Regions from separate parts of the Plantactinospora sp. CNZ320 genome, predicted to be linked through region 2. Evidence: predicted binding sites of a transcription regulator. Region 2 holds the regulator's gene; the other holds the start of a gene.

Region 1 (3,415 bases), 140 kb from region 2:
CGGGTCGGCACCTGCGGGTGACGGTGTTGGCCTGTCCGACCTCGGCGCCGGCATACATGCTCGCGGTACTGCTGGTCTCGCCAACGAGTGACCTGCGCAATCTGACCAGGCGCGAGTTGGAGATCCTCGGACTGCTCGTCGACGGCTGGCCCAACCAGCGGATGGCGAACCATCTGAGGATCACTCAACGCACGGTCGCCGCGCACATCGAGCACATACTGGACAAGTTGGAAGCTCCGACCCGTACCCTGGCTGCTGTCCGCGCACTGCGGCTCGGCCTCTACGTTCCCCAGCCCCTTGCCCGGATCCGACGTTGACTGTCCCACGTCGTCGTACCGGCCCGTCCATGGACGAAGGTTTGTGATGACCGCTCCGCCACCGTCTTCGTCGAAGGCGTTCCGTGGTCTGGTCGACATCGCCGCTGCAATGGGCCGTGACGGTCGGGCGGACGAGTTGCTGGCCGGGATCGGCGAGGTGATGCCGGTACAGGCCGTCTGGCTCGCCCTGTTCGACGACGGGTGCCGCCGGTACACCGAGGTGGCCAGCACCGGTTACGACACCCGGACCCGGAACTACTTCGGCACGTCGGCACTGCTGGAGCAGGTCGAACTGGTCGGGCTGACCAACTCACCCGTGCCGCAGCGGGCCCGTGACTCGCCGGTGCCGCTCGCCGAGCTGCCGGTCTGGGGGGAGTACTACCTCCCGGCCGGCTTCCGGGAGGGGATGGCGGTCGGCCTCTTCGCCCCGGACCGCCGGCACGTCGGGGTACTGATCATGTCCACCGACGACCCCGATCGGCCGACCGACGCCGAGCGGGACCTGGTCGGTGCGCTGGCTCCCCGGGTCGGCGCCGCCGTCGACCAGGTGCGGTCGCTGACGGTACTGGCGCAGATCGTCCGGAACGCCCGGGCGGGGGCGGTGCTGACCCGAGACGGTGAGGCGCACCCGCTGCCCGGCCTGCCCGGTCACCCGCTGCTGGCGCCCGATTCGGCGTTACCCGGTGTGGCCCTGCACCAGGTGCTGAACTCCGGCGGCTCCGCCTCGTTCCTCTGGCCGACCGGCGCCGCAGAGCATGACGACCGCTCGGGGTTTCTCCAGGTCGCAGTGCTGGCCTGTGGCACCGCGCCACCGTCGACGGTCGGGGTGCTGGTGCTGTCTGCGCTGCCCGGCGGCCGGTCGATGCTGACCCGCCGCGAGTTGGTGGTGGTCGGTCTGCTGCTGGAGGGCTGGTCCGACCGGCGGATCGAGGTCGGCCTGGCGCTGCCGGGCGGCAGCGTTGCGGAGATCGTCGCGCGGGTCGTGGTCAAGGTCGACGCCTCGGACCGACACTCGGCGCTGCTCCGTACCGCCCGCCGTGGCTGGTTCATCCCGCCGTGCGCTGGTCGCCCGCCACTGGTCTGAGCGTCCGGTTCCCCGGAACTCCGGTCCGCCGTGGCACTCGTCGTAGTGCTCTGGATCACAAGCCGGAACATGGAGCACCGTTTGTTACTTGAGTCGTACAAGCTCAACTAACGATGGCAGGTGTGTGATGGCAACTCTTCCGGTTCTTGCTCTGACCGATGCTGTCCTGCTGCCCGGCATGGTCATCCCGGTGACCCTGGAGGCGACCACCCAGGCAGCGGTGGACGCCGCCCGGGCCACGGGCGACAAGAAGCTTCTGGCCGTGCCCCGGGTCGACGGGGAGTACGGCTCCATCGGCGTCATCGCCACGATCGAGAAGGTCGGCCGGCTGCCCAGCGGCGAACCCGCCGCCGTGGTGCGCGGGCTGTCCCGGGCCCGGATCGGCTCCGGAGTCCCCGGACCCGGCGCGGCGCTCTGGGTCGAGACAGTCGCGATCACCGAGCCGGCACCGGCCGGCCGGGCCAAGGAACTCGCCCGGGAGTACCGGGCACTTGTGACGTCACTGCTACAACAGCGTGGCGCCTGGCAGGTCATCGACGCGGTCGAGCGGATGACCGACCTGACCGAACTGGCCGACTCGGCCGGCTACGCGCCGTGGCTCACCCTGGAACAGAAGATCGAACTGCTTGCCGCGCCGGACGTCACAGCCCGGCTCGAACTGCTGGTTGGCTGGGTGAAGGCGTACCTGGCCGAGCAGGAGGTCACCGAGCAGATCAACTCCGACGTCCGGGAGGGACTGGAGAAGTCCCAGCGCGAGTTCCTGCTCCGCCAGCAGCTCGCCGCGATCCGCAAGGAGCTGGGCGAGGACGAGCCGGACGGCTCGGCCGACTACCGCTCCCGGGTCGAGTCCGCCGACCTGCCCGACAAGGTACGCGAGGCGGCACTGCGCGAGGTCGGCAAGCTGGAACGGGCCAGCGACGCCTCTCCGGAGGCGGGCTGGATCCGTACCTGGCTGGACACGGTGCTGGAGATGCCGTGGTCCACGCGTACCGAGGACAACACCGACCTGGTGCAGGCCCGGCAGGTGCTGGACGCCGACCACGCCGGCCTGGCCGACGTGAAGGACCGCATCCTGGAGTACCTGGCGGTGCGCAACCGGCGCGCGGCCCGCAACCTCCAGGTCGTCGGCGGCCGTGGCTCGGGCGCGGTGCTCGCCCTCGGCGGCCCGCCCGGAGTCGGCAAGACCAGCCTCGGCGAGTCGGTCGCCCGAGCGCTGGGCCGGAAGTTCGTCCGGGTCTCCCTCGGCGGCATCCGGGACGAGGCCGAGATCCGTGGCCACCGCCGGACGTACGTCGGTGCGCTGCCCGGCCGGATCGTCCGGGCGCTGCGCGAGGCGGGCTCGATGAACCCGGTCGTGCTGCTCGACGAGGTCGACAAGATCTCGGCGGGGTACGCCGGCGACCCGGCCGCCGCCCTGCTGGAGGTGCTGGACCCGGCGCAGAACCACACCTTCCGGGACCACTACCTGGAGGTCGACCTCGACCTGTCCGACGTGCTCTTCCTGGCCACCGCCAACGTGGTGGAGGCGATCCCCGGCCCGCTGCTGGACCGGATGGAGCTGGTGACCCTGGACGGGTACACCGAGGAGGAGAAGGTCGCGATCGCCCGGGACCACCTGCTGCCCAGGCAGGTCGAGCGGGCCGGGCTGACCGCCGACGAGGTCAGCGTCTCCGACGCCGCGCTGGGTCGGATCGCCGCCGAGCACACCCGGGAGGCCGGGGTACGCCAGCTCGAACGCGCGCTGGCGAAGATCCTCCGCAAGGTCGCGGTTGCACTGGCCTCGACCGATGGTCCGGTACGGGTCGACACCGACAACCTGACCAGCTATCTGGGGCGGCCGAAGTTCACGCCGGAGTCGGCGGAGCGGACGGCGGTGCCCGGGGTGGCGACCGGGCTGGCGGTGACCGGTGCCGGTGGTGACGTGCTCTTCATCGAGGCGACAAGCATGGAGGGCGAGCCGGGGCTGACCCTGACCGGGCAGCTCGGCGACGTGATGAAGGAGTCGGCGCACATC
Region 2 (3,415 bases):
TCCGTTCGACGTCTCGGACCTCTTCGGCGGGGTCGGCCAGCCGGGCGGCGCGGGTGGCGACCGGCGGTTCGGCGGGGCGGGCTTCTCCGACCTGTTCAGTTCGATCTTCTCTGGCGGCGGTCCGACCCGGACCCGCGGCCCGGCCCGGGGTCGGGACGTGGAGGCCGAGGTCATGCTCGACTTCGGCGACGCGGTACGCGGGGTGACGGTGCCGTTGACGCTGCGCGCTCCCGGCGTCTGCGACACCTGCAACGGTGACGGCGCCAAGCCGGGGACACTGCCGCAGACCTGTCCGCAGTGCCGGGGCGCCGGAGTCGTGACCCGCAACCAGGGGTCGTTCAGCTTCTCCGAGCCGTGCCGGGAGTGCCAGGGTGTCGGCACGATCGTGGAGGAGAAGTGCCCGGAGTGCCGGGGCACCGGCGGGGTGACCAAGTCCCGCACGCTCAACGTGCGGTTTCCGGCCGGGGTCGCCGACGGCCAGCGGATCCGGCTCGCCGGCCGGGGTGAGCCCGGCGAGCGGGGCGGCCCGCCCGGCGACCTCTACGTCCTGGTCAAGGTCCGCGCCGACGACATCTTCGGGCGCAGCGGCGACGATCTGACCCTCACCGTGCCGATCACGATCGCGGAGGCGGTGCTCGGAACGGATCTGCGGGTGCCCACCCTGGACTCGGCGGTGACCCTGCGGGTGCCGCCGGGGACCCCGAGCGGCCGTACGCTGCGGGCCCGGGGCCGGGGTGTGGTCAGGCGGGACGGCCAGGCCGGTGACCTGCTGGTGACCGTGGAGATCGTGGTTCCCGAGCAGCTCTCGCCGGAGGCCAGGAAGGCGCTGGAGGAGTTCGCCGCGCAGACTCCGGCGGCGGCACGGGAACATCTCGACGCCCGGGTGCGTCGTTTCAACTGAGCTGTTGGCAACGCGGAGGTGATCGAAGGTGGCCGAGGAGTACATCGTCGTCTCGGTCGAGCAGGCGTCCGACGCCAAGGTTCTGATGATCTCGGTCGCGGCCCGGATGGCCGGCATGCACCCGCAGACGCTGCGGCAGTACGACCGGATGGGGCTGGTGCAGCCCGGCCGCGCCCCGGGCGGCGGGCGCCGGTACAGCGTCCGTGACGTCGCGCTGCTGCGTGAGGTGCAGCGGCTCAGCCAGGACGACGGGGTGAACCTGGCCGGCATCAAGCGGATCATCGTGCTGGAGCAGATGGTCGACGAGTTGCAGCAGCGGATCGCCGGGTTGCAGGCCGAGTTGGAGGCCGCCTACCGCCGGATAGCCGAGCTGGAGTCGCTGGGCGGGCTGCCTCGCCGGGACCTGGTGCCGACCAACCGGCCCTCGACGGCACTGGTCGTCTGGCGCCCCCGCCGCAGCACCGACCCGTCGGCCTGACCCCGGCCTACCCGGCCCCGTGTGCCCCGGTGCGTGTCCGGCGCTGCTGGGTGCGCCCGGTGCGCGCCCACCCCGTCGGGCCCGCCCCGTGAGCTGCTCTCGGGGCCGGCCCCTCCCGCATCACGGGACCGCCGGGTACCCGTACCGGGTGTCCGCAACCATTACTCCGGGTGTTTCGGGAACATTACGCCCGATTCTCGGAATCTATTAGCGAGAAGGCTCGGAAATCATTACCCCGGGTAGGCCGCGAGCCATCACCGTACATAGCGGTGACGTCGGGGTCCGGTGGTCTGTTGATCGCCGGATTTTTTCGTCGTACGGCCAGCAAAGGTCAATAAGCGCCCTGTCCGTCCGCCCCGGCAAGTGGGGGTACGGGCGACAGGTCGCCGAGTAGTGCCCCGGTGCCGCGCTATGACGCGGTCCTGCGGATGCCTGTGATCTGATCAAACACAATTGATCGACAGTTTTTGAAATGCTCTCTCGGTTACAAGATTGTTTTATTGACGACTATCAATGTCGTGACTATGGTGGGCTGCGGGCGCGACCGCATCGCGACGACCGGAAGGGAACTACCATGTCCAACGTGATGGCTGTCGGCGGCGTACTCGCGGCATTGTTTGCCTCGACGGTAGCTACCGAGCCTTTGGTGACGCCTGCCGAGAGGGTCACCATCAGCGTGGAGACCGTCAATGGATCCGGCTGCCCGGCGGGGACGGCCGAGGTGAGTACCGCAGCCGACAACACGGCCTTCACGGTGAGCTACAGCGACTACTACGTCCTGGCCGGCGCCGGGGCGAAGCCGACCGAGTTCAGGAAGAACTGCCAGCTCAACCTGCGGGTCAACATCCCCCAAGGGCTCACCTTCGCGGTGTCCCAGGTGGATCTGCAGGGCTTCGCCTACCTCCAGCGGGGAGCCAGCGGCTCGCAGCACTCGCACTACTACTGGATGGGCAGTTCGTCGACGGCGCAGACCAGTCACGAGTTCACCGGGCCGTACGTCGGCGGCTGGCGTGTCTCCGACCGGGCCGCCTCCCTGGTCTACGCACCCTGCGGCGAGTCGCGCAACCTCAACGTCAACACCGAGCTGCGGGTGGACGGCGGCAACGGCGACAACGGCACGAGCTTCATGGTGATGGACTCCAGCCGGGGCAGTGTGCGCAGCGTCTACCACCTCAGTTGGAAAGAGTGCTGATCGCGTCGCCGTAATCGCGGCCCCTACGTAAGGTCCGTGGGGTCAACGCGAATCAAAAGGCCCCTGGGTCGGCCGATGGAATTGTGAAAGTCCATCGTGCCTGACCCGGGGGCCTCTCTGTGTATCTGGCGTCAGGTTGTCGTACCAGCTTTTCGGCCAATACGCATTCAACTTTAGGACATTGACGAACATCAATAAATAGAGTTAGGGTGTGCCTGCGCGCGCGACATTATCGCCACGATCGGGAGGGAACCCATGATCAGTGTGCTGGCCATTGGCAGTCTCGTTGCCTCGATGCTCGGCGGGATTGTCATCCCGACGGATCCGCCCGTGGAGCCTCCGGAACAGCAGATTGTCATCGACGTCATTACCATCAATGGCTCGGGTTGCCCGGCCGGGACCGCGGCCGTCGCGGTCGCCCCCGACAACACCGCCTTCACGGTGACCTACAGCGACTATCTCGCCCAGGTCGGCGTGGGGGCGCGACCGACCGACGCCCGGAAGAACTGCCAGCTGGCCCTACAGGTGCACGTCCCGGAGGGCTTCACCTACGCCATCCTCCAGGCCGACTACCGCGGCTACGCCTACCTGGCCAACGGCGCGACCGCGGTGTCGCGGGCGAACTACTACTTCCAGGGCTCCTCGCCGACGACGTACAAGAACCACAACTTCAGCGGCCCGCTGGACGACAGTTGGCAGACGACCGACACCTCGGAACTCACCTCGGTGAGCTACGCGCCCTGCGGGGAGATGCGTTTCCTCAACATCAACACCGAACTGCGGGTGAACGTCGGGACGTCCAACCCGGCGACCACCACCAGTTTCATGGCGATGGACTCGACGG

The links. The regulator HspR, encoded in region 2, represses chaperone genes until heat shock. The targets are predictions, from matches to a motif close to TTGAGTNNNNNNNACTCAA.
Region 1: the regulator HspR is predicted to act here: its motif matches at 1,490-1,508, upstream of lon (endopeptidase La).

The regions. Positions count from the first base shown of each region.
Region 1 covers NZ_PJMP01000001.1:4,701,853-4,705,267, reverse strand. The annotation lists gene CLT71_RS20905 (LuxR C-terminal-related transcriptional regulator) at 1-317, shown strand, start outside; gene CLT71_RS20900 (hypothetical protein) at 364-1,401, shown strand; gene lon (endopeptidase La) at 1,529-3,415, shown strand, end outside.
Region 2 covers NZ_PJMP01000001.1:4,837,701-4,841,115, reverse strand. The annotation lists gene dnaJ (molecular chaperone DnaJ) at 1-901, shown strand, start outside; gene CLT71_RS21550 (heat shock protein transcriptional repressor HspR) at 987-1,379, shown strand; gene CLT71_RS21545 (DUF4360 domain-containing protein) at 2,026-2,571, shown strand; gene CLT71_RS21540 (DUF4360 domain-containing protein) at 2,827-3,415, shown strand, end outside.